Regions from separate parts of the Enterobacter sichuanensis genome, predicted to be linked through region 1. Evidence: predicted binding sites of a transcription regulator. Region 1 holds the regulator's gene; the other holds the start of a gene.
The links. The regulator CRP, encoded in region 1, controls carbon source genes, mostly activating them, when cyclic AMP is high. The targets are predictions, from matches to a motif close to ATGTGANNNNNNTCACAT.
Positions count from the first base shown of each region.

Region 2: a site for CRP is predicted at 10,417-10,434, ahead of C1N69_RS11030 (sugar transporter). Genes of this name have one in related genera too.

Region 1 is NZ_CP027986.1:4,307,652-4,319,545, forward strand. It holds gene C1N69_RS20950 (ABC transporter ATP-binding protein) at 1-49, shown strand, start outside; gene C1N69_RS20955 (hydrolase) at 161-1,183, shown strand; gene C1N69_RS20960 (YheU family protein) at 1,180-1,398, shown strand; gene C1N69_RS20965 (phosphoribulokinase) at 1,429-2,298, shown strand; gene C1N69_RS20970 (OsmC family protein) at 2,365-2,769, opposite strand; gene crp (cAMP-activated global transcriptional regulator CRP) at 3,081-3,713, shown strand; gene C1N69_RS20980 (YccS/YhfK family putative transporter) at 3,771-5,858, shown strand; gene argD (bifunctional acetylornithine/succinyldiaminopimelate transaminase) at 5,855-7,075, opposite strand; gene pabA (aminodeoxychorismate synthase component 2) at 7,162-7,725, opposite strand; gene C1N69_RS20995 (putative adenosine monophosphate-protein transferase Fic) at 7,756-8,340, opposite strand; gene ppiA (peptidylprolyl isomerase A) at 8,447-9,019, opposite strand; gene tsgA (MFS transporter TsgA) at 9,298-10,482, shown strand; gene C1N69_RS21010 (cytosine deaminase) at 10,500-11,801, opposite strand.
Region 2 is NZ_CP027986.1:2,283,747-2,295,640, reverse strand. It holds gene C1N69_RS11085 (GNAT family N-acetyltransferase) at 1-71, opposite strand, end outside; gene C1N69_RS11080 (sensor domain-containing diguanylate cyclase) at 153-1,118, opposite strand; gene C1N69_RS11075 (GGDEF domain-containing protein) at 1,219-2,673, opposite strand; gene C1N69_RS11070 (DUF4186 domain-containing protein) at 2,781-3,143, opposite strand; gene glsB (glutaminase B) at 3,143-4,069, opposite strand; gene C1N69_RS11060 (methyl-accepting chemotaxis protein) at 4,132-5,721, opposite strand; gene sad (succinate-semialdehyde dehydrogenase) at 5,828-7,216, opposite strand; gene ptrR (putrescine utilization regulator PtrR) at 7,315-8,193, shown strand; gene C1N69_RS11045 (GNAT family N-acetyltransferase) at 8,147-8,629, opposite strand; gene C1N69_RS11040 (PhzF family phenazine biosynthesis protein) at 8,725-9,516, opposite strand; gene C1N69_RS11035 (PhzF family phenazine biosynthesis protein) at 9,544-10,332, opposite strand; gene C1N69_RS11030 (sugar transporter) at 10,510-11,706, shown strand; gene C1N69_RS11025 (MarC family NAAT transporter) at 11,753-11,894, opposite strand, start outside.

The sequences.
Region 1 (11,894 bases):
CTGGCTCGACGCCCAGGAACAGCTGGAAGCGATGCTGCAGGCCGACTGAGTATTTGCCCCGTTTTGCGAACAGGATCCGTCCCTGGTTCGGAAATCCTGGCTAAACGGGGTACAATTCGGAAAGTATCGTAAATTTCCGACAAGAATCAGCATCGCGCTTATGACCCAAATCATTCCATCAGACTTCGACATTGCGGCCGAAGACAGCACTGAGTTCGTGCCTATGCGCGGCGTGGCCAATCGCCATTTGCAGACCATGCTGCCGCGACTGATCCGCCGCAAGGTTCAGTTCACCCCGCACTGGCAACGGCTTGACCTGCCGGACGGTGACTTTCTGGATCTCGCCTGGAGCGAAGCACCTGAGCAGGCCCGCCATAAGCCGCGCCTGGTGGTCTTTCACGGTCTGGAAGGCAGTCTGCACAGCCCTTATGCGCATGGGTTAATTGAGGCGGCAAAAGCGCGCGGCTGGCTCGGCGTGGTGATGCATTTTCGCGGCTGTAGCGGCGAACCCAATCGTCAGAAACGCATTTATCACTCGGGTGAAACCGAAGACGGTACGTGGTTTTTGCACTGGCTGCGGGATAATTTTGGCAACGTGCCAACCGCCGCCGTGGGCTACTCGCTGGGCGGCAATATGCTGGCCTGTCTGCTGGCCAAAGAGGGCGAAAGCGTACCGCTGAATGCGGCGGTCATTGTCTCCGCCCCGTTTATGCTGGAGCAGTGCAGCTACCATATGGATAAAGGCTTTTCCCGCGTCTATCAGCGCTATCTGCTCAACCTGCTGAAAGCCAACGCGGCGCGTAAGCTGAAGGCTTACCCGGATACGCTGCCGGTCAGCCTGCGCCAGCTGAAAAAGGTGCGCCGAATTCGCGAGTTCGACGATCTGATCACCGCCAAAATTCACGGCTTCGCCGATGCGATTGATTACTATCGTCAGTGCAGCGCCATGCCGCTGCTCAGCAAGATCACGCAACCGACGCTGATCATTCATGCCAAAGATGACCCCTTTATGGATCACCACTCGATCCCCGCACAGGAGTTTCTGCCCGACAACGTTCACTATCAGTTGACCGAGCATGGCGGCCACGTCGGGTTTATCGGTGGCACGCTGCGCCGCCCGAAAATGTGGCTTGAGACGCGTATCCCTGACTGGCTAACCCCTTATCTGGACGGTGCAAAATGATTATTCCCTGGCAGGATCTGGCTCCCGAAACGCTCGATAATCTGATTGAAAGCTTTGTATTGCGCGAAGGCACCGATTATGGTGAACATGAACGCTCGCTTGAGCAAAAGGTCAACGATGTAAAGCGCCAGCTGAAAAGCGGCGACGTGGTGCTGGTGTGGTCAGAACTGCATGAGACGGTCAATATCATGCCCCGCAACGCGTTTCACGGCTGATCTTCCACCCTTTTCAGTCAGGGAGTTGTTATGTCTGCCAGACATCCGATTATTGCCGTTACGGGGTCGAGTGGTGCGGGAACCACCACCACCAGCCTCGCCTTTCGCAAGATTTTCGCCCAGCTGAATCTCCGTGCGGCGGAGGTCGAAGGCGACAGCTTTCACCGCTACACGCGTCCGGAGATGGATATGGCCATCCGTAAAGCGCGCGATCTGGGTAAACACATCAGTTACTTCGGCCCGGAGGCCAATGACTTCGGCCTGCTGGAGCAAACCTTTATTGAGTACGGACAGAGCGGCAAAGGGCAGTCCCGCAAGTATCTGCATACCTATGATGAAGCCGTTCCCTGGAATCAGGTGCCGGGCACCTTTACTCCCTGGCAGCCGCTGCCGGAACCTACCGACGTTCTGTTCTACGAAGGATTACACGGCGGCGTGGTTACGCCGCAGCACGACGTGGCGCGCCACGTGGATCTGCTGGTCGGCGTGGTCCCAATCGTCAACCTGGAGTGGATCCAGAAACTGACGCGTGACATGAGCGAGCGCGGCCACTCACGCGAGGCAGTGATGGACTCGGTGGTGCGTTCCATGGAAGATTACATCAACTACCTGACGCCGCAGTTTTCCCGCACCCATATCAACTTCCAGCGCGTGCCGACGGTGGACACCTCCAACCCGTTCGCCGCCAAAAGTATCCCGTCGCTGGATGAGAGCTTTGTGGTGATCCATTTCCGCAATCTCGAAGGCATTGATTATCCGTGGCTGCTGGCGATGCTGCAGGGCTCGTTCATTTCTCACATGAATACATTAGTGGTGCCGGGCGGAAAAATGGGACTGGCAATGGAGCTCATCATGACGCCGCTGGTACAGCGACTGATGGAAGGGAAGCAGATCGCATAATCATATTCCCTCTCCCTGTGGGAGAGGGTTAGGGTGAGGGCATCAACACGCACGATGCCCAATCAATCACGCCTCAATCACTTCATACGAATGGGTGATTTTTACCGCCTTCTCCAGCATTAACGCCACAGAGCAGTACTTCTCCGCCGACAGGTCCACCGCGCGTGATACCGCCGTGTCTTTCAACGCTTTGCCGGTCACAACAAAGTGCAGATTAATATGGGTGAACAGGCGTGGCGCCTCTTCACGACGTTCTGAGGTCAGTTTAACCTCGCAATCTGTCACGTCATGACGGCCTTTCTGCAGAATCGACACCACGTCAATGGCGCTGCATCCCCCTGCCGCCATCAGCACCATCTCCATTGGGCTTGGCGCTTTATCGCCGGAGTTGCCATCCATCAAAATCTGGTGTCCGGAAGCGGACTCGCCCAGGAACGTTAAACCTTCAACCCATTTCACGCGCGCTTGCATATTCTTAAACTCCAACGTTGCATTTTTGGTGACAGATTACGCGTGCGTTACATTTCTCGCAATGGAAGGCGACCTGCATCATGCTGAAGCGAGACACCAGGAGACACGCGGCGAAAGCTATGCTAAAACACTCAGGATGCTACAGTAATACATTGACGTTACACGTGTATGCAGAGGACATCAAACTTTACTGGCTGCGAAACGTTACGGTAGCCGACTTCCCAGGGTATGGGTAAGAATTCGATTGCAACCCCAGAGTCCGGATGCATCTGATGACTCTGGTGACAGCTTATAACAGAGGATAACAGCGCATGGTGCTTGGCAAACCGCAAACAGACCCGACTCTCGAATGGTTCTTGTCTCATTGCCACATTCATAAGTACCCATCGAAGAGCACGCTGATTCACCAGGGTGAAAAAGCGGAAACGTTGTATTACATCGTTAAAGGCTCGGTGGCAGTGCTGATCAAAGATGAAGAAGGGAAAGAGATGATCCTTTCTTATCTGAACCAGGGCGATTTCATCGGTGAACTGGGCCTGTTTGAAGAGGGCCAGGAACGTAGCGCCTGGGTTCGTGCAAAGACAGCATGTGAAGTGGCTGAAATTTCTTACAAGAAATTCCGTCAGCTGATTCAGGTTAACCCTGACATCCTGATGCGTCTTTCTTCCCAGATGGCGCGCCGTCTGCAGGTCACCTCTGAGAAAGTGGGCAACCTCGCCTTCCTGGACGTGACGGGCCGTATTGCACAGACGCTGCTGAACCTGGCGAAACAGCCAGACGCCATGACCCACCCGGACGGCATGCAAATTAAAATTACCCGTCAGGAAATTGGTCAGATCGTCGGTTGCTCCCGTGAAACCGTAGGTCGTATCCTGAAAATGCTGGAAGATCAAAACCTGATCTCCGCCCACGGTAAAACCATCGTGGTTTACGGAACGCGTTAATTCCGCTCAAACGGCGTGTCACCGCAAGGTGTCACGCCGTTTTTGTCTCTACTCCCCATGTGGCGCAGGCTGATCTATCACCCGGAAGTTAACTACGCACTGCGACAAACGCTGGTGTTGTGTCTTCCTGTGGCCGTAGGCCTGCTCCTCGGACATCTTCAGCAAGGTCTGCTCTTTTCTCTGGTGCCCGCCTGCTGCAACATTGCCGGTCTGGACACGCCGCATAAGCGCTTTTTCAAACGACTCATCATTGGCGGTTCACTGTTTGCCGGCTGTAGTCTCGCCGTGCAGCTTCTGCTGGCGCGCGATATTCCGCTGCCGCTGATCCTGACCGTGCTGGCGATGACCCTGGGTGTCACCGCCGAAATCAGCTCGCTGCACGCCCGTCTACTTCCCGCCTCGCTGATTGCGGCCATTTTCACGCTGAGCCTCGCCGGAAATATGCCGGTGTGGGAGCCGCTGCTGATCTACGCGCTGGGGACATTATGGTACGGGCTGTTTAACTGGTTCTGGTTCTGGCTGTGGCGCGAACAACCGCTGCGTGAATCCCTGAGCCTGCTCTATGTGCAGCTGGCGGAGTATTGTGAAGCCAAATACACCCTGCTCACCCAGCATACCGATCCGGAAAGATCGCTGCCCCCGCTGCTGACCCGTCAGCAAAAGATGGTGGATCTGATAAGCCAGTGCTACCAGCAACTGCATATGCTCGCCGCCAACCAGAATCACGAATATAAACGGCTGCTGCGCACTTTCCAGGTGGGGCTGGATCTGCAGGAACATATCTCCGTAAGTCTTCACCACCCGCAAGAGGTGCAAAAACTGGTAGAGCGCAGCCACGCTGAAGCGGTGATCCGCTGGAACGCACAGACCGTCTCCGCGCGCCTGCGGATCCTGGCCGACGATATTCTCTATCACCGCTACCCCACGCGCTTTAACATGGACAAACAGCTCGGCGCGCTGGAGAAAATCGCCCGTCAGCATCCGGATAACCCGGTCGGTCAGTTTGCCGCCTGGCACTTCAGCCGCATCGCCCGCGTGCTGCGTACCCAGCGCCCGCTTTATTCCCGCGATCTGATGGCGGACAAACAAAAACGGCTTCCGCTGTTGCCCGCGCTCAGAAGTTATCTGTCGCTTAAATCGTCCGCCCTGCGCAATGCCGCACGGATTAGCGTCATGCTCAGTGTCGCCAGCCTGATGGGCATGGCGCTGCATCTGCCGAAACCCTACTGGATCTTAATGACCGTGCTGTTTGTCACCCAGAATGGCTACGGCGCCACGCGGGTGCGGATTCTGCACCGGGCCGGCGGAACGATGGCGGGGCTGATTATTGCGGGCGTGACGCTGCACTTCCACGTGCCGGAAGGCTATACCCTGGCAGGAATGTTGGTGATTACGCTGGTGAGCTACCTGATTATTCGTAAAAACTACGGCTGGGCGATGGTGGGTTTTACGGTGACGGCGGTGTATACCCTGCAGTTGCTCACGCTCAATGGCGAACAGTTTATTGTCGCCAGGCTGATTGATACCCTCATCGGCTGTCTGATTGCCTTTGGTGGTATGGTCTGGCTGTGGCCGCAGTGGCAGAGCGGGCTGCTCAGGCAGAACGCCCACGACGCGCTGGAGGCTGACCAGGAGGCTATCCGCCTGATTCTGAGCGATGATCCTCAGCCCTCCCCGCTGGCTTATCAGCGGATGAAGGTCAACCAGGCGCACAACGCCCTGTTCAACTCGCTCAACCAGGCGATGCAGGAGCCCGGCTTTAACTCGCACTATCTTGCGGACATGAAGCTCTGGGTGACGCACAGCCAGTTTATCGTCGAACATATCAACGCCATGACCACGCTCGCGCGTGAACATACCATGCTGACGCCAGACCTGGCGCAACGTTACCTGCAGTCGTGTGAGATTGCTCTGCAGCGCTGTCAGCAGCGTCTGGAGTATGACGCGCCGGGTGAGTCGGGGGATTCAAATATTCTGGAAGCGCCGGAAACGCTCACCCACGGGCCAATGAGTACCCTTGAGCAGCATTTACAGCGCATTCTGGGACATCTGAACACCCTGCACACCATTTCATCGGTGGCATGGCGTCAGCGTCCGCATCACGGGATTTGGTTAACCCGTCGCCTGAAGCGGACGGCGTATTAACCTTTTACGATCTTCGCGACTGCCGCGGCAAAGCGGGTTAAACCGTCTTCAATGTCTTTCTCTTCCACCACCAGCGACGGCGCAAAACGCATCACGTCCGGCCCGGCATTGAGCACCATCACCCCTTCGTGGGCGGCGGCGTGCAGGAAATCGCGTGCGCGGCCTTTGTACTGCGGTTTCAGCTCGGCACCGATCAGCAGCCCCATCCCGCGGATCTCGCTGAACACGTCGTACTGGTCATCAATCTTTTGCAGATGTTTTACGAACAGTTCGCGCTTCGCGCCCACGCCATTGAGAACCTCAGGCGTGTTGATAATATCAAACGCCGCGCCCGCCACAGCGCTCGCCAGCGGATTACCGCCGTAAGTGGAGCCGTGCGACCCCACATGGAACGCGGAGGCAATCTCCTGGGTGGTCAGGACCGCACTCACCGGGAAACCGCCGCCGAGCGCTTTGGCGCTGGTCAGAATATCCGGCGTCACGCCGTAGTGCATATAGGCAAACAGGGAGCCGGTACGCCCCATCCCGCACTGCACTTCATCAAATACCAGCAGCGCCTGGTGCTCGTCGCAAAGCGCGCGCAGCCCTTTCAGGAATTCCGGCGTGGCGGCCGTCACGCCACCTTCGCCCTGAATCGGCTCCACCACCACCGCGCAGGTGTGATCGTCAATCACCGCTTTTACCGCATGCAGATCGTTAAACGGCACGTGGACAATGTCAGCCGGTTTCGGACCAAAACCGTCGGAATACTTCGGCTGACCACCAACGGAGACGGTAAAGAAGGAGCGCCCATGGAAGGCGTTGTGGAAAGCGATGATTTTGGTTTTGTATGGGCTGTGGCGCGTGGTGGCATAGTAGCGCGCCAGCTTGAAGGCGGTTTCGTTGGCTTCGGTACCGGAGTTCATAAACAGCACGCGCTCGGCAAACGTGGCATCAATGATCTTGCGGCCAAGACGCAGCGCCGGTTCGTTGGTGAAGACGTTGCTGGTGTGCCACAGGGTTTCGCCCTGGGTTTTCAGCGCCTCGACCAGCGCAGGATGGCAATGACCCAGCGCCGTTACCGCAATCCCGCCCGCGAAATCCACGTACTCTTTACCCTGTTGATCCCAGACTCGGCTGCCTTTTCCCTTTACCGGGATAAACTCAGCCGGTGCATAAATCGGCAGAATCACTTCATCGAATGTCGCGCGGGTAATTGCTGGTTGTTCAGTTGCCATGTCATGCCCATCCATTTTATGTCACATCAATTGTGAAAATATAATCACAAAATATGCATAAAAAATCACAACAAGGCAACAGATATTCAGCGATTGAGGAAATTTGCCAGCAGCGCGTGCCCCTGTTCGCTGAGGATGCTTTCCGGATGGAACTGCACGCCTTCGAGATCCCATTCGCGGTGACGAATCCCCATGATCTCCTGCGTATCGCTCCAGGCGGTCACCTCAAAGCAGTCAGGCAGCGTCGGCGGGTCAATCACCAGCGAATGATAGCGCGTCACGGTCAATGGATTATTGAGCCCCGTAAATACCCCGGTACCCGTGTGCGTGACCGGCGAGGTTTTGCCGTGCATCACTTTCGCCGCACGGACGATGGTGGCCCCAAACGCCTGGGCAATCGCCTGATGACCCAGGCAGACGCCCAGAATGGGCAGCTTGCCGGCATACTGCCGGATAACGTCCAGCGAAATGCCCGATTCCGACGGTGTGCAGGGGCCGGGTGAGATGACGATTTTTCGCGGAGCCAGCGTCTCAATATCGGCAAGGCCAATCTCGTCATTGCGGCGAACAACCACCTCTGCACCCAGTTCACAAAAATACTGGTAAAGGTTCCAGGTGAAGGAATCGTAGTTATCAATCAGCAGAATCATGGCGGCTCCCGAAAAAAATGCCGCCCTATTCTACTCAGATTCCCGCGCTTCACTCACTACTTTGGCAAAGATAGCGTTTAACGCGCTGAGATCGCCCGTTGCGCCGCTCCGGTTAGCCGCCACCCAATCTTCGGGATCGATATCGCGCCAGTCCAGCGCGTAACCCGCATGGATCGCCAGCTGCTCAAAGAAAACACGCTGAGCAATACCGTTACCGCTGGCAAAAGGGTGCAGCATGTTGATTTCACAATAATAATGGCTAATTCGTTCTATAAACGCCGCTTTCTCCAGACCAACCAGATACTTTTCGCTTTCCAGCGCCGCCATCAGTTCGTTGCCCATCTTCTCAATGTACTCGAAATGGCAGAAAGGAATGTCGCCCTTAAAAATATCATCAGTACGCAACTCGCCAGCGTGCTTCAACTCTCTGCGGTACAGATGGCGGTGAATAAGGCACAGATGGGGCAAGCCAGGAGCGGAAGGTCCAAGCTCCAGCGTTTCAATGTGGGGATCGGAAGGACCATGACCTTTTTCAAGGAGACAACTGGCCTGAAAATTGACGTTACGCTGCTGCTCCCAGAGACGGGATTTTTGCTTGTCGGTGAGTTTTTTCACTTAACGCCTCCCTGAATATGTCCGTTTGCCACAAGTATAAGCAGCAAAACGCGCTTTCGCAGGGAGGGCTAACAACACGGGCAAGGATCGCCCGTGTCGAAACAGGTTACGGCAGAACTTTCGCGGAGAGGATCACGACAGGTTTTGACGGCACATTCTGGTACGGGCCAACGTCATGGGTAGGAACCTGAGAAATCTTGTCCGCCACGTCCATCCCTTTCACCACTTTACCGAACACCGCATAACCGAAGTCGCGCTGGCCGTGGTCGAGGAAGGCGTTATCCGCCACGTTGATAAAGAACTGGCTGGTCGCGCTGTCTTTATCCGCGGTACGCGCCATGGAAATGGTGCCACGGGTGTTCAGCAGACCGTTATCTGCTTCGTTTTTAATCGGCGGGTTCGGCTGTTTCTGCTGCATCTGCTCATTAAAACCACCGCCTTGCACCATAAACCCAGGGATCACGCGGTGGAAGGTGGTGTTGTTGTAGAAACCACTGTTCACATAGTCGAGGAAGTTTTTCACAGAAACCGGAGCTTTCTGGCTATTCAGTTCCAGCTCAATATTCCCGGCGGAGGTGGTCAGCAGAACGTGAGGGTCCCCTTTTGCTGCCAGCGCAGCAGGGGAAACGGCAGAAAGAGCAAACACAGCTGCGACAGCCGCCAGTGTTGATTTGAGCATGAGAATTCCTTAACAAAGCGCAGTATATAAAGCGAATGGCTTGATTCTAAAGAGCAGTATGAACGGAGACCAGCCTTTTACCTAATTTTACGAAATTGAAACAGTTGTAACCACGCAAACGATTGGTTCCGGCGGCTTTTTATGTGATCAAGATCACATAAAAAACTGCAATGAAGTTCGAATTTCTCTTAAAAGATATGAATAGATCACTTTAATGTCTAAAATCTGCCCGCTCTCAGCGCCCGATGGGCGCTTTTCTTATTTTGAACAGGCCAGACATGACTAACAGCAATCGCATCAAGCTCACATGGATCAGCTTCTTCTCCTACGCCCTGACCGGCGCGTTGGTGATCGTCACCGGGATGGTGATGGGAAATATCGCAGACTACTTCCATCTGCCCGTTTCCAGCATGAGTAACACCTTCACCTTCCTCAACGCCGGGATCCTGATCTCCATCTTCCTGAATGCCTGGCTGATGGAAATCGTGCCACTGAAAACGCAGCTGCGTTTTGGTTTTGTGCTGATGGTCGCCGCCGTGGCGGGTCTGATGCTGAGTCACAGCATCGCCCTGTTCTCCGCCGCCATGTTTGTACTCGGTCTGGTCAGCGGCATTACCATGTCGATCGGGACCTTCCTGATTACCCATATGTATGAAGGCCGTCAGCGTGGCGCGCGCCTGCTGTTTACCGACTCCTTCTTCAGCATGGCCGGGATGATTTTTCCGATGGTGGCTGCCGTTCTGCTGGCGCGCAGCATTGAGTGGTACTGGGTGTATGCCTGCATCGGCCTGGTCTACGTGGCGATCTTTATTCTGACTTTCGGCTGCGAGTTCCCGGTGCTGGGCAAAAAAGCGCAGACCACGGCAGAGCCTGTCGCGAAAGAGAAATGGGGGATCGGCGTACTGTTCCTCTCCATCGCCGCCCTGTGCTACATCCTCGGCCAGCTGGGCTTTATCTCCTGGGTACCGGAATACGCCAAAGGCCTGGGCATGAGCCTGAACGACGCGGGTAAGCTGGTGAGTGATTTCTGGATGTCTTACATGTTCGGCATGTGGGCGTTTAGCTTCATCCTGCGCTTCTTCGATCTGCAGCGCATTCTGACCGTACTGGCGGGCCTGGCAACCGTGCTGATGTATCTGTTCATCAACGGTTCACCGGAACATATGCCGTGGTTTATTCTGACCCTGGGCTTCTTCTCCAGCGCGATCTACACCTCGATCATTACTCTGGGCTCCCTGCAGACCAGGGTGGCCTCGCCGAAGCTGGTTAACTTCGTTCTGACCTGTGGCACCATCGGCACCATGCTGACCTTCGTGGTCACCGGCCCAATCGTCGCCCACAGCGGCCCGCTGGCCGCGCTGCACACGGCGAATGGTCTGTACGCCGTGGTGTTTATCATGTGCTTCATCCTGGGCTTTGTGACCCGCCACCGCCAGCATAACGCTGCAGCGGCGACGCACTAATCCCGTCCCCCTCTGCCCTACACAGAGGGGGTGTTTCTGGCAAAGCTCACCTCTTCTCCCCCGTTATCCATCTGGATCCAGGTCTGCGCCAGCTGTGTGGTGGCAATAATTCGTCCCTGACGAATGGACCAGCGCACCGGCACCTGACAGCGTACCGCTTCAAACCCGCTCTCCGCAGGCAGAATAATCAGGTTCGCCGGGTTACCCGTCTCAATCCCGTAATCGCTCAGGCCAAAGGTTCGGGCACTGTTATGGGTGATCAGGTTCAGGCCGCTGTCGATTTGCGGATAGCCCATCATCTGACAGACGTGCAGCCCCATATGCAGCACCTGCAGCATATTGCCGGTACCAAGCGGGTACCACGGGTCAAAGACATCATCATGGCCAAAGCAGACGTTAATGCCCGCCGCCTGTAGTTCTTTCACCCGGGTGATGCCGCGACGCTTCGGATAATCATCGAAGCGCCCCTGCAGGTGGATATTGACCAGCGGGTTCGCAACGAAGTTAATCCCCGACATTTTCAGCAGTCGGAACAGCCGCGAGGTATAGGCGCCGTTGTAGGAGTGCATGGCGGTGGTGTGGCTGGCCGTTACCCGTGCGCCCATACCGGCCTCATACGCCAGCGTGGCCACCGTCTCGACAAAGCGAGACTGCTCGTCATCAATTTCATCGCAATGAATATCCAGCGGACGGTCATATTTCTTCGCCAGCTCAAAGGCGATATGCAGCGACTGCACGCCGTACTCGCGGGTGAACTCAAAGTGGGGGATCGCCCCCACCACATCCGCACCCAGCCGTAATGCCTCTTCCAGCAGCGCCGCGCCGTTCGGGTAAGAGAGGATACCTTCCTGCGGGAACGCGACGATTTGCAGGGTCACCCACGGCGCAACCTCCTGCTTCACTTCCAGCATTGCCTTCAGGGCAGTGAGCGTCGGGTCGGAGACATCCACATGAGTGCGGACAAACTGGATCCCGTTGGCGATTTGCCACTTCAGCGTTTTCCACGCCCGCGCTTTCACGTCGTCATGACTGAGTAGCGCCTTGCGCTCCGCCCAGCGCTCAATGCCCTCAAACAGCGTTCCGGACTGGTTCCAGTTCGGCTCGCCCGCCGTCTGGGTGGTATCAAGATGGATATGCGGCTCAATAAACGGGGGAATAGCCAGCCCACCGCGCGCATTTAACACTTCATAGCTTTCGGTATGGGTGTCATCCATGGGGGTGATGTCACCAAATCGCCCGTTCTCAATGGCAAGCTGCCACAGCCCTTCCCGACCCGGTAAACGAACATTCTGAACAAGCCATAACGGTGTAGTAGACATATCTTTCCCCTAAAAACGCAGCTGCTGGACAGGCGTATCGATTTTTGCAAAACCGCCCCTGATTTGTACACAAATTCAACTAACCCGAAAAGC
Region 2 (11,894 bases), 2.0 Mb from region 1:
GCTGCCAGCGCATCAAGGTGGAGGAGGATCGCTTCCCGGGAGAGGGTTTTGATTTGCAGTGAGGTATTCATTGTTGTTCCTTACGTTGAATACCCCACTTTGCATTTAACATCTTTTTAACGCAAACGGATCGAACATAGGTTTTTGTGATGTCACCGCGAGCGCTGGCGCTGCTGTTTCATGGCATACATCTTTTCATCAGCGTCCTTGAGCCACTGCTGGAGGTCATTACCATTATGATCGAACTCGCTCAGCCCCCAGGAGAACTGCAGCGACCACGGGTGTAATTTGCGGGCGTTATAGTTTTCCACCTGCTCAACAAGATACTGCATGGCAATCCAGGCGCCTTGCTCGTCAGTATCCGCGAACAGCACCGCGAATTCGTCCCCACCAAAACGCACCAGCAGATCCGCCTCACGGAAAGAGGCACGCATTAGCTGCGCCATGGTTTTTAGCGCCTTATCTCCCTCTTCATGCCCATAGCGATCGTTAATGTCTTTAAAGTGATCTAAATCCAGCCAGCCAAGCGTCAACGGCTCTGCCCGGCGTCTTGCAACGGAAAGGGTAAACCTGACAAGCTGATTAAAGCCCCGACGGTTGAATAATCCGGTTAACTCATCCGTGGTCGCCGCGCTGATTGCGGCAAATTCATCTTCCGCCAGCGCGCTCAGATCGCCCAATACGGCGAGATCGGCCGCGGAGAACTCACGGGGCGCGTAATCAATCAGACACAGCGAGCCCACGCTTGCACCATCGCGCAAGCGCAGCGGGAAGCCCGCGTAAAAACGTACGCGAGGTTCACCGGCCACCAGCGGATTATCCGCAAAACGATCGTCCTGGAGCATATCCCCCACCACCAGCGGGGCCTCAGTCAGGATCGTATGGCCACAAAACGAGATATTACGCGGAACGGTGTCGGGTGCCTGCCCGTCGGCCGACTTCACGATGAGCGAATGCTCATCAATGAGGTTGACCATCGCCAGCGGCACCTGGAAGAAACGCTTCGCCAGGCGCGTGAGCCGGTCAAACGCCGGGGAACTGTCGATCTCCAGCAGACCCGATTCACGCAGGGAGTTCAGTCTGTCTGTTTCATTTTCAGGGGTTGCAGGTGCTTTCATAATGTCTCCTGACGTAAAGCGTTACTCAAAGCGTAGCTTAAACAGTGACATTGTCAGTGTTCTTAAGCCGCTTACTATTCACGTCAATGCCTTATGACGATTAACGCAGCTCTGTTTCATGCCCGTCGGTCGCAGCCATTTGCGCGTCCGCGTCCGCCACCCGGGCGCTGGTACGATTTCGACCCGCTTTTTTTGAACGATAGAGATATTCGTCCGCTTCGGCCATCAACGTGTTGAAGACCTCGGTCAATTGCCATGCCTCAGCCTTTCCGCTTCCGAGGCCAATGCTGACCGTCAGAGAGAGCGTTTGCTGCCGCCATGTAAAAGGGTGACTGGCCACGGTAGCGCGGATCCGTTCCGCCAGCGCATAGCCGTGCTGTGCGTCGCCGGAATTAACCACCACCGCGAACTCTTCTCCCCCCATACGCGCGACCATCCCGTCTTCGCCAACCACCTGCTGAACCTGCCGGGCAAACGACGCCAGCACGCGATCCCCACACTCATGGCCGTAGTTATCGTTAATGCTTTTGAAGTAATCAATATCCAGCAGCATCACGGTCAGAAAACGTGAATGGCGGTGCGTCTCTTCGTGTTTTAGCGCCTCATAAAGCCCGGAACGCGAATAGACATGGGTTAAGAAGTCATAATCCGCCCGCAGTGAAACCTGGCGGATCAGGGAATTAATGGCCGCCATGCTCACGGAAACCATCACCGGACAGATCGCCATCGTGGCAATACCCAGCCGGGCCGAGAACATCATGGGGGTGATAAATGGCGTCGCCACGGCAATATTGATCACCGAATTCGCGACCAGAATGATTTCCGTGGCGCCGGTGATAAAGGTCAGCAGGCAGGTCACGGGCAACGGGTAACGGACCGCACACCAGATAAGCGCAGGCAGCGGAAAGGCGAGACTTCCCGCCCCGCCAATCACCACCGAGGCGGCCACCGAGATCATCAGCGCTATAACCGGCAGAATCTGCTCCAGACGGAACCTGAACTCACGCACGGGCATGCCTACCGTCAGCATACACGGCACCACCAGCACGCCGGTTGAGAACTGCTCGCTGAACCAGTCGGCGAAAAGCGGCCAGAAGGTATGACTGTCTATCCCGACCGACCCCACCGCGCCGAGCAACGCACAAAGCAGCGCGGCAACCAGACAGTAGTTAAACAGGCGTAACGCGTTAAGCGGATCGGGGGTTTTCTTCATTAACCGCTTGTCGCGCTGAATCAGCACGGCAACCACGACAATAAAGATCATATTTGACAGGTTGATCACCACCGAGGCCATGCCCCAGTTGGTGGTCACCGCGTCGTACAGCAGCATGGCGACATAGCACACCGCATAGTAATGCAGGCGATTGAGGTACACATAACGGGCGAAGATCCCCGCCATGACGCCATTCAGCGGCCAGAACAGCGACAAAGCTTCAACCAGCCGTAATTCCGCCCCCACAAAATAGAACAAGGTGGTGAGGAAAAAGATCGTCGATGCATTTCGCAGCGGCGTGTCAACCTGGAACAGCCTGAAAGCGGTAAGAGCAGAACGCATTAAATATCATTCCCTATGATAACGCATGGCAATTATTGCGGTCGTCAGCATGATCGGGGCTCACTTAGGATGCATCTATAACACAATTACAACGGGATCATAACTCGTCAAATCTGGGCGTTCATCTGGCGCACCAGCCAGTGGTGGATCACGCTGACGATGTATTGCTGCTGTTGCGCCGTCAGCGGAACACCCGACGGAATGTTGTGCCACTTAGCCAGACAGCCCCGACAGCAGGTGGCCGTGGCATGCTGGGCGATAAACACCGGGTGACCGCGCATGGGCGTCTGTTTGCCGTCGTTTGCGGGGTGTGCAGACGCAAGCCGCTTTTCGACAAAATCAGCGGCATGCTGGTCAATGGTTTCGGGGCCTTTGTCCCAGCAGTAGCGGCGTTCTTTCTCGCCTAAGCGAAAGCGCGAGCGAAATGTCGATCGCGCCAGGCGGGAAAAGAGAGGATCCAGGTCAGACATCAGTAAACGGAACGTCCCAGACGCTGGGTCAGCTTCTCCAGCACCGCCACACCGGCAAGGGAATTCCCCGTTTCATCCAGCTCCGGGCTCCAGACCGCAATCGCCATTTCATGCGGTACAATCGCGACGACTCCGCCGCCAACGCCCGATTTCGCCGGAAGGCCGACACGCCAGGCAAACTCACCGGCGTTTTGATACATCCCGCTGGTTGCCATCAGGGCGTTAACCTGACGCGCCTGAAGGGGCGAGACCACCTCCTGATCGAGATGCGGTGCGTGCCCCTCGTGCGCCAGGAACAGGAACGTCTGAGCCAGTTCAACACAGCTCATCTTCAGGGCGCAGTAATGGAAGTAGTTTTGCAGTACGGTGGCCACATCGTTATGAAAATTACCGAAGGATTTCATCAGCCACGCGATGGCCGCGTTACGGGCAGAGTGCTCAAACTCCGAGCGCGCCACCACCGTATCGTAGGCAATGTCTTCAACGCCTGAAAGCTGACGAACAATCTCAAGCATGCGCTGGCGCGGTGCGCTGAGGCGGCTTTGCAGCATATCGCAGACCACCAGCGCCCCGGCGTTGATAAAGGGGTTGCGCGGCTTACCCTGTTCGAGTTCGAGCTGAAGCAGTGAGTTAAACGGCTGGCCGGAGGGGTCTTTGCCCACGCGCTGCCAGATCTCGTCTTCCTCATACTGGCGCATCGCCGCCACCAGACTCAGCACCTTAGAAATAGACTGAATGGAAAAACGCTCAGTCGCATCACCGGCCTGGTATCGCTGTCCGTCAATGGTACAGATAGCAATTCCCAGCTTATTCCCGCTGACCGAGGCAAGGGCCGGAATATAGTCGGCAACCTTCCCCTTTCCCAATAACGGACGAACCTGCGCCAGAATCTCGTCCAGCATCTCATTATGGATGACCGCAGCCACTCTTTGCTCCTTGCCCTCAGGCTAAAACGGGCTGCGAGTATAACAGAGGCTTATGTATTGCGTCAGGCACCAAGACGAAAACGCGAAACGGCCTGCAATAAAAGGTCAGATTGCTTTTGCAGACGTTCCGAGGCCTCCGAGGCGTCCGAGACCAGAATATCTGTCTGACGGGAGACGTGATTCAGTGCCTGAAGCTGACGCGTCATCTGATGAATACTTTCTCCCTGGCTGAGCGTGGCGGTGGAGATCTCATTCAGCAAACTGCTTAAATTCCCCACCAGACCGGTGACCTGCTGCAGATTCTCTTCCATCAGGTTAACGGCGCGGGAACCGTCTTCAATGCCCTGCAAAGAACGGTTGATCAGTTCCTGAATGGTCTGCGTCGAGTGGCTGCTCTTTCTGGCCAGCAGCCCAACCTCCCGTGCGACGACGGCAAAACCTCGCCCCTGGTTTCCGGCATGGGCAGCCTCGATGGCGGCGTTCAGCGCCAGGATGTTCGTCTGAAACGCCACGCTGTCGATCATCGCCACGATCCCGCGCATCTCTGAGGATCGGTCGACGATCGCCTGCATAGACGCATTTACCGTCGACATCATCTGGTCACCGCCCTCCGCCGCCTGACGCGCCTCATCCGCCCGCGAGCTGGCGAGCCGGGCATAGCCGGTATTCCCTTCCACGTGGCTTTCCAGCGCCGCGATATGCGCCGTAACATCCTCAAGCTCTTTCGCCTGACGTGCCGACTGCTGATACAGCTTCTGGTTACCCTGCGCCAGGGCGTCAATATTCTCCACCATGGTGGCTGTGGCATCGCTAACCTGCGTCACCAGCTGCTGCAGACCGTGCTGCATCGTGGCAATGCTGTCGCTCAGCTGCCAGACTTCCCGGTTAAAGCACCTGACATCCGGCGGCGTGCCACAGAGGTCCCCCGCCGCCAGCTGGTTGATATGTGCAATAAGCCGGCGCAGCGGCGTAATAACCCATCTGGCCATGCCAAACCAGACGGCAACGGCGATGGCCAGTAACAGTACCGGTGCAAACAGGAACAACGTTTGCAGCCCGGAGAGCTGCGCCATTAAGGTCTGTCGGCCCTGTACGGCCTGCCTCTCGCTTGCCTGCTGATACCGGGCATAGTTGTCATTAAAGTCACTCTGAAAAGCCTGAGCCGGTACCGCAAAAAAGGCATCGATGGTGTTGGTTTTAAGCAGACCGTCAGCCTGCTCCTGGATCGCGCCGTAGAAGAGCTGATAGCTGTTCACCAGGGCGTCGTCTTTCGGCGGATTCAGCGCCAGCCAGGCTTTCCATGCCTGCTGCGAAACCGTCAGCGCCTTTTGCGCCTCATCCATCAGGCTGTGCCAGCTACCGTCGGAGCCGGTCTCTTTATCCTGCATAAACCAGACCCCGGAGCGGTTAAGCAGGTCGCTTGCGGCCAGCAGAGAGACGCGAGCCAGATCCAGCTTGCTTTGCTGCTGCCAGGCCAGCAGATTGCGCTGCTCGTTGCGCTGGGCTTCGTTCAGGGAGGCGTTAAGCAGAAGTGACGAGGAGAGCTGCAGCGCAGAGAAAAGGCCAATGATGCAAAAGATACCCGTCAGCAGGCCAAACTGACGAGGGATGAGACGCTGCGCAATACGGCGGAAAATTTGCGTTAGGTTCATAATTTTCTTCATTAACAATACGTTAGACGCGAGCGAGTCTACGAGATGAAAATGACAGAACCATTGCAGAGAAATGACAACGGCCCTCGTGATGAGGGCCGAAAAATTACACGCGATCCTTCCACACCGTCTGCACGTTGCAGAACTCGTGCAACCCAAAGTGGGAGAGCTCGCGGCCAAAGCCACTTTTCTTCACGCCACCGAAGGCCACGCGTGCATCGCTGGCGCTAAAGCCGTTGATAAACACGCCGCCACACTCCAGCTCGCGCGAGAATTTATCCGCAAGCGCTGCGTCAGCGGTAAAGACGGTGGCAGACAGACCAAAGTCGCTGTTGTTGGCAAGCATCAGGGCATGCTCCGCGTCTTTCGCGACACTAATGGCTGCGACCGGACCAAACAACTCCTGACGGAAAGCCGTCATCTCAGGCGTCACATTGCCGAGTACGGTCGGTGCGTAGTAATTACCCTCACCGCTGATTTTCTCTCCGCCCAGCAGCAGCGTTGCCCCTTCGGCCAGCGTGGCCTGCACCTGTTGATGCAGTTCATCCCGCAGGTCATAACGCGCCATCGGGCCAATATAGTTCTCTTCTTCATGCGGTGCGCCCAGCTTCAGTGCAGCAACAGCCTCGACAAAACGTTGGGTAAAGGTCTCTGCGATACCCTCCTCGACGATAAAACGCTTCGCCGCGGCGCACACCTGTCCGGTATTCTGGTAGCGCCCCGCTACCGCCGCTTTCACGGCAAGATCGAGGTCGGCATCGTTAAGAACAATGAACGGGTCAGAGCCGCCCAGTTCAAGCACACATTTTTTCAGCGCAGCTCCGGCCTGGGCGCCAATCGCCGCACCGGCACGCACGCTGCCGGTGACGGTCACCGCAGCAATACGACTGTCGTTAATCGCCTGGCTGACGCCCTCATTGGTGGCATTCACCCAGCCAAAAACGCCTGCCGGAATACCGGCCTCGGCCGCTATCTGCGCAATCAGTCTGGCCGAGCCGAGCACGTTTGGCGCGTGTTTGAGCAGATAACTGTTACCTGCCAGCAGGATCGGCACAGCACCGCGCAGCACCTGCCAGAGGGGGAAGTTCCACGGCATCACCGCGAGGATCGGCCCCAGAGGACGATATTCGATAACCGCATTATCATTTTCCACCAGCGTGGGTTCCGCGCGCAGCATCGCCGGGCCATGTTCGGCATACCAGTCGCAGAGCGCAGCGGATTTTGTGACTTCCGCCCGCGCCTGCAGGATGGGTTTGCCCATCTCACGGGAGATTGTCTGCGCCATCTCTTCCGCGCGGTTTCGCAGCGCGGCACCGAGATCGCGCAGCTTCTGCGCCCGGTGGGCAACGCTTTCACGACGCCACTGGCGATATGCCGCGTCTGACTGAGAAATGGCGTGGTCAACCTCTTCCGGCGTCGCCCACGGATACGCGGCGAGGGTTTCCCCGTTGGCCGGGTTAACAGAGAAGGCATGTGTTGCAGATGAATAAGTCATGGTGTTCTCCACGTATTTCGGTTGATTGATTGTGGCTCACTCTGCTATTTCTTAAAAATGAATAATACTAACCACCTTATTCACGAAACGAGAATGCCATGGACTTAACCCAGCTTGAAATGTTTAACGCCGTCGCGCTGACGGGCAGTATCACCCAGGCGGCGCAGAAGGTGCATCGCGTGCCGTCTAATCTCACCACCCGCATCCGTCAGCTGGAGGCCGACCTCGGCGTTGAGCTGTTTATTCGTGAGAACCAGCGTTTGCGGTTATCCCCCGCCGGTCATAACTTCCTGCGCTACAGCAAGCAGATCCTGGCGCTGGTGGATGAAGCGCGGATGGTCGTGGCGGGTGATGAGCCGCAGGGGCTATTTGCCCTCGGCGCGCTGGAGAGTACTGCCGCGGTGCGCATTCCGGAGACGCTGGCGCAGTTTAACCAGCGCTACCCGCGTATCCAGTTTGCCCTCTCTACCGGGCCATCCGGAACCATGATTGATGGCGTGCTGGAGGGAACCTTAAGCGCCGCCTTTGTTGACGGGCCCCTGTCGCACCCGGAGCTGGAGGGCATGCCGGTCTACCGGGAAGAGATGATGCTGGTCACGCCGGCCGGACAGGCGGAAGTCTCGCGCGCCGCGCAGGTCAGCGGCAGCGATGTTTACGCCTTTCGCGCAAACTGCTCGTACCGTCGGCATCTGGAGAGCTGGTTTCATGCAGACAGAGCCACCCCTGGCCGTATTCACGAGATGGAGTCCTATCACGGGATGCTCGCCTGCGTGATTGCTGGTGCGGGCATCGCGCTGATGCCGCGCTCGATGCTGGAGAGTATGCCAGGGCATCATCAGATTGAAGCCTGGCCGCTGGCGGAGAACTGGCGCTGGCTCACCACCTGGCTGGTGTGGCGACGCGGGGCGATGACCCGCCAGCTGGAAGCCTTTATAGCGCTGCTAAACGAACGTCTGCAACCAGCGCCTTCTCCATAAACAGGCTGAGCGGATCGTCAACGTACGGGGCAAACGCCGGGCGCATTTCGTATCCGCACTGTTCATAAAGACGCACCGCGGCGTGCTGTTTGATGCCCGTCTCCAGCCGTACCGTATGGCAATGACGGCTCAGGGCCTCATCTTCCAGAGCGGCCAGAAGCATTTCGCCGAGATGTTGCCCGCGATGAGCCGGATCGATATAGACCCGCTTCATCTCTCCCGTGCCGTCACCGTTGAGCACGATGGCTCCGCAGCCGACGGCCTTCAGCTGCGGGTCGCGGATGATCATCAGGATAAGCGAGTCTTCCGCAAGCGCAGACAGGTCGAGCAGATGATTACTTTCGGCGGGATAGAGTTCGCTCTGATAGCGGTCAAGCGCAGCAATCAGTGTGAGGATATCCGGGTGATGTGCAGATTCAGAGGTAATGGAATACATGGCAGGCTCCTTGCTATTGTTCTTTCAATATAGCCTTTCAACATAGCGCAGGCCTGCCAGGGGGCTTCATAGTATTTACTTATCGCGTCACGCTGTTAGCGTAAAAAGATACGTCCTTTCAGATACAGGGTCGCCTGACCGCCAATCAACACCCGGTCGCCCTTCAGTTCGCAACGCAGATCCCCGCCACGGTATGACACCTGGCGGGCGTTGAGTGTGGTTTTGCCCAGCTTTTCGCTCCAGTACGGGATCAGCATGCTGTGGGCGGATCCGGTCACCGGATCTTCAGGCACACCTTCCCCCGGACAGAAGAAGCGGCTGACAAAGTCATACTGGTCTCCCGGTGCCGTCACGCAAACCATTTTATCCAGCGGAAGCAGCGCGCCAATATCCGGTGTTAACGCTTCTACCTGCTGCTGGCTCTCCAGCACCACCATGTAATCGCGTCCGACGCGCACCTCTTTCGCCGCTGTAATGCCCAGGGCGCTAAACAGCGCCGCAGGTGGGTTCTCCACAACCTCAGTCGACCACGCCGGGAAGTTCAGCGTCAGCCAGTCGCCGCTGCGCTTGACGGTCAGCTCGCCGACAAAGCGCGTGGTGAAGGTGATTTCGGTATGCGGATAATCCAGGTATTCGAAAATAACGTGTGAGGCGGCAAGCGTTGCGTGTCCGCACAGGTTAATTTCATCCAGCGTGGTGAACCATCGCAGCTCAAACCCGCCGTCGGTGCGCACGAAAAAGGCGGTCTCAGACTGGTTGTGCTGCTGCGCCATTTTGAGCAGCGTCTCGTCCGGAAGCCACTCTTCCAGAGGACATACCGCTGCGGCGTTACCGCCAAAGGTTTTATCGCTGAAGGCATCCACCAGATAAAAATCAATTTCCTGCATTGTCTCTTCCTCTCTAGTTATGGCTATTTAGCGCAGAAAAACTGTGCCTTTCAGATAAAGCGTGGCCTGACCGCCCATCAGCACGCGGGAGCCTTTCAGCTCACAGCGCACATCACCGCCCCGGGCTGAAACCTGACGGGCAAACAGTCTGGTTTTACCCCGCTTTTCGCTCCAGTAAGGGATCAGCATGGTGTGGGCGGAGCCGGTGACCGGGTCTTCCGGGACGGAGACGCCCGGGGAGAAAAAGCGGCTGACAAAATCATATTCCCCTTCCCCACGCGCCGTCACACTCACCTTATGCTCACCTGGCGTCATCGCCGAAAAATCTGGCATGAGCGCTTCGACCTGCTGGCGATTGTCCAGCACGATAAGCCAGGCTCGTCCTTTACGGGCTTCAACATAGTGAGTAATACCCAGCGCCGAGAGCATCTCCGGCGGCGGTGTCTCTTCATGGGTTGGGCATGCCGGGAAGTCCAGCGTCAGCCAGTCGCCCTCCCGGCTGACCGTCAGGCGACCGGAGGCGGTATCGAAGTGGATCCGTGAATCAGGGTAGTCCAGCTCGGTAAACAGAACGTGCGCCGCCGCAAGCGTAGCGTGACCGCAGAGATTGACTTCGGTAAGCGTGGTAAACCAGCGCAGCTCAATACCCCCTTTGCTGCAGACAAAAAAGGCCGTCTCAGACTGATTGTGCTGCTGCGCCATTTTCAGCAAGGTTTCATCGGGCAACCATTCCCTGAGCGGGCAAACGGCGGCCGGGTTACCGCCAAACGAGGTCTCGCTGAACGCATCGACCAGATAAAAATCAATCTCCTGCATTGTCTTACCGCCTGTTTTTATTGTGTTGTTCTTTTATATTCAATGAAAAGCACGCTTGCGGCTACCGCTTTCATAAGGTAAATATTGAGATCTGCATCACATAATGGTTGAGTTTTCGCCTTTTGACGTTTTAAGATCGTCTCCTCTTCTTTTCAGCAACGAATCTCCGACATCCCTATGACAACGAACACAGTTTCCCGCAGGGTTGCGTGGCTACGCGTGGTCACGCTGGCCATTGCCGCGTTTATTTTTAACACCACCGAATTCGTGCCTGTTGGGCTGCTGTCTGACATCGCTGAAAGTTTCCAGATGGAAACCGCGCAGGTGGGCATTATGTTGACCATCTACGCCTGGGTGGTGGCGCTGATGTCCCTGCCGTTTATGCTGCTGACCAGCCAGATCGAGCGGCGCAGGCTGCTGATCGGCCTGTTCGTGCTGTTCATTGCCAGTCATGTGCTGTCGTTTATGGCGTGGAATTTTACGGTACTGGTCATCAGTCGCATCGGCATTGCCTTTGCCCATGCGGTGTTCTGGTCGATCACCGCGTCGCTGGCAATTCGCCTGGCGCCGGCGGGTAAACGTGCTCAGGCGCTGAGCCTGATAGCCACCGGTACCGCGCTGGCGATGGTGCTCGGCCTGCCGATTGGCCGCATCGTCGGGCAGTACTTCGGCTGGCGTACCACCTTCTTCGCCATCGGCATGGGTGCGCTGATAACGCTGGTATGCCTGATAAAACTGCTGCCCGCGCTACCCAGCGAACATTCCGGCTCGCTGAAAAGCCTGCCGCTGCTGATGCGTCGTCCGGCACTTCTGAGTATTTATCTGCTCACCGTCATTGTGGTCACCGCCCACTACACGGCCTACAGCTACATCGAGCCCTTTGTGCAGGTGGTAGCGGGCTTTAGTGCCAACTTTGCCACTGTTTTACTGTTGATCCTCGGCGGCGCGGGCATTATCGGCAGCGTGCTGTTCGGTAAGCTGGGTAACCGACATGCCTCCACACTGGTGAGCAGCGCCATCGGCCTGCTGCTGGCCTGCCTGCTGTTGCTGATGCCCGCCGCGGGCAGTGAGATCCAGCTGGCGATCCTGAGCCTGTTCTGGGGCGTGGCGATCATGATTATTGGTCTGGGCATGCAGGTGAAGGTGCTGGCTCTGGCGCCGGACGCGACGGATGTCGCCATGTCGCTGTTTTCGGGGATCTTCAATCTGGGGATTGGCGCGGGCGCGCTGGTGGGAAATCAGGTCATCCTGCACGTCTCGATGTCGGCGATTGGCTATCTGGGTGCTATTCCGGCCCTGGTGGCGCTTGTCTGGTCGGTGCTGATTTTCCGTAAGTGGCCGGTGGCGCTGGAAGAACAGGGGCAGCACGGGTGAAGGGTGTTTGTGCCGGGTAAGGCGAAGCCGCCACCCGGCAATGCACTTAATGGTAAGTCTTAATAATCTCCAGCACGCCGTTAATAATAAACTGCACGCCCATACAGACCAGCAAGAAGCCCATCAGACGGGAGATCGCCTCGATACCGCCCTTGCCTACCCAGCGCATAATCGCGCCGGAGCTGCGC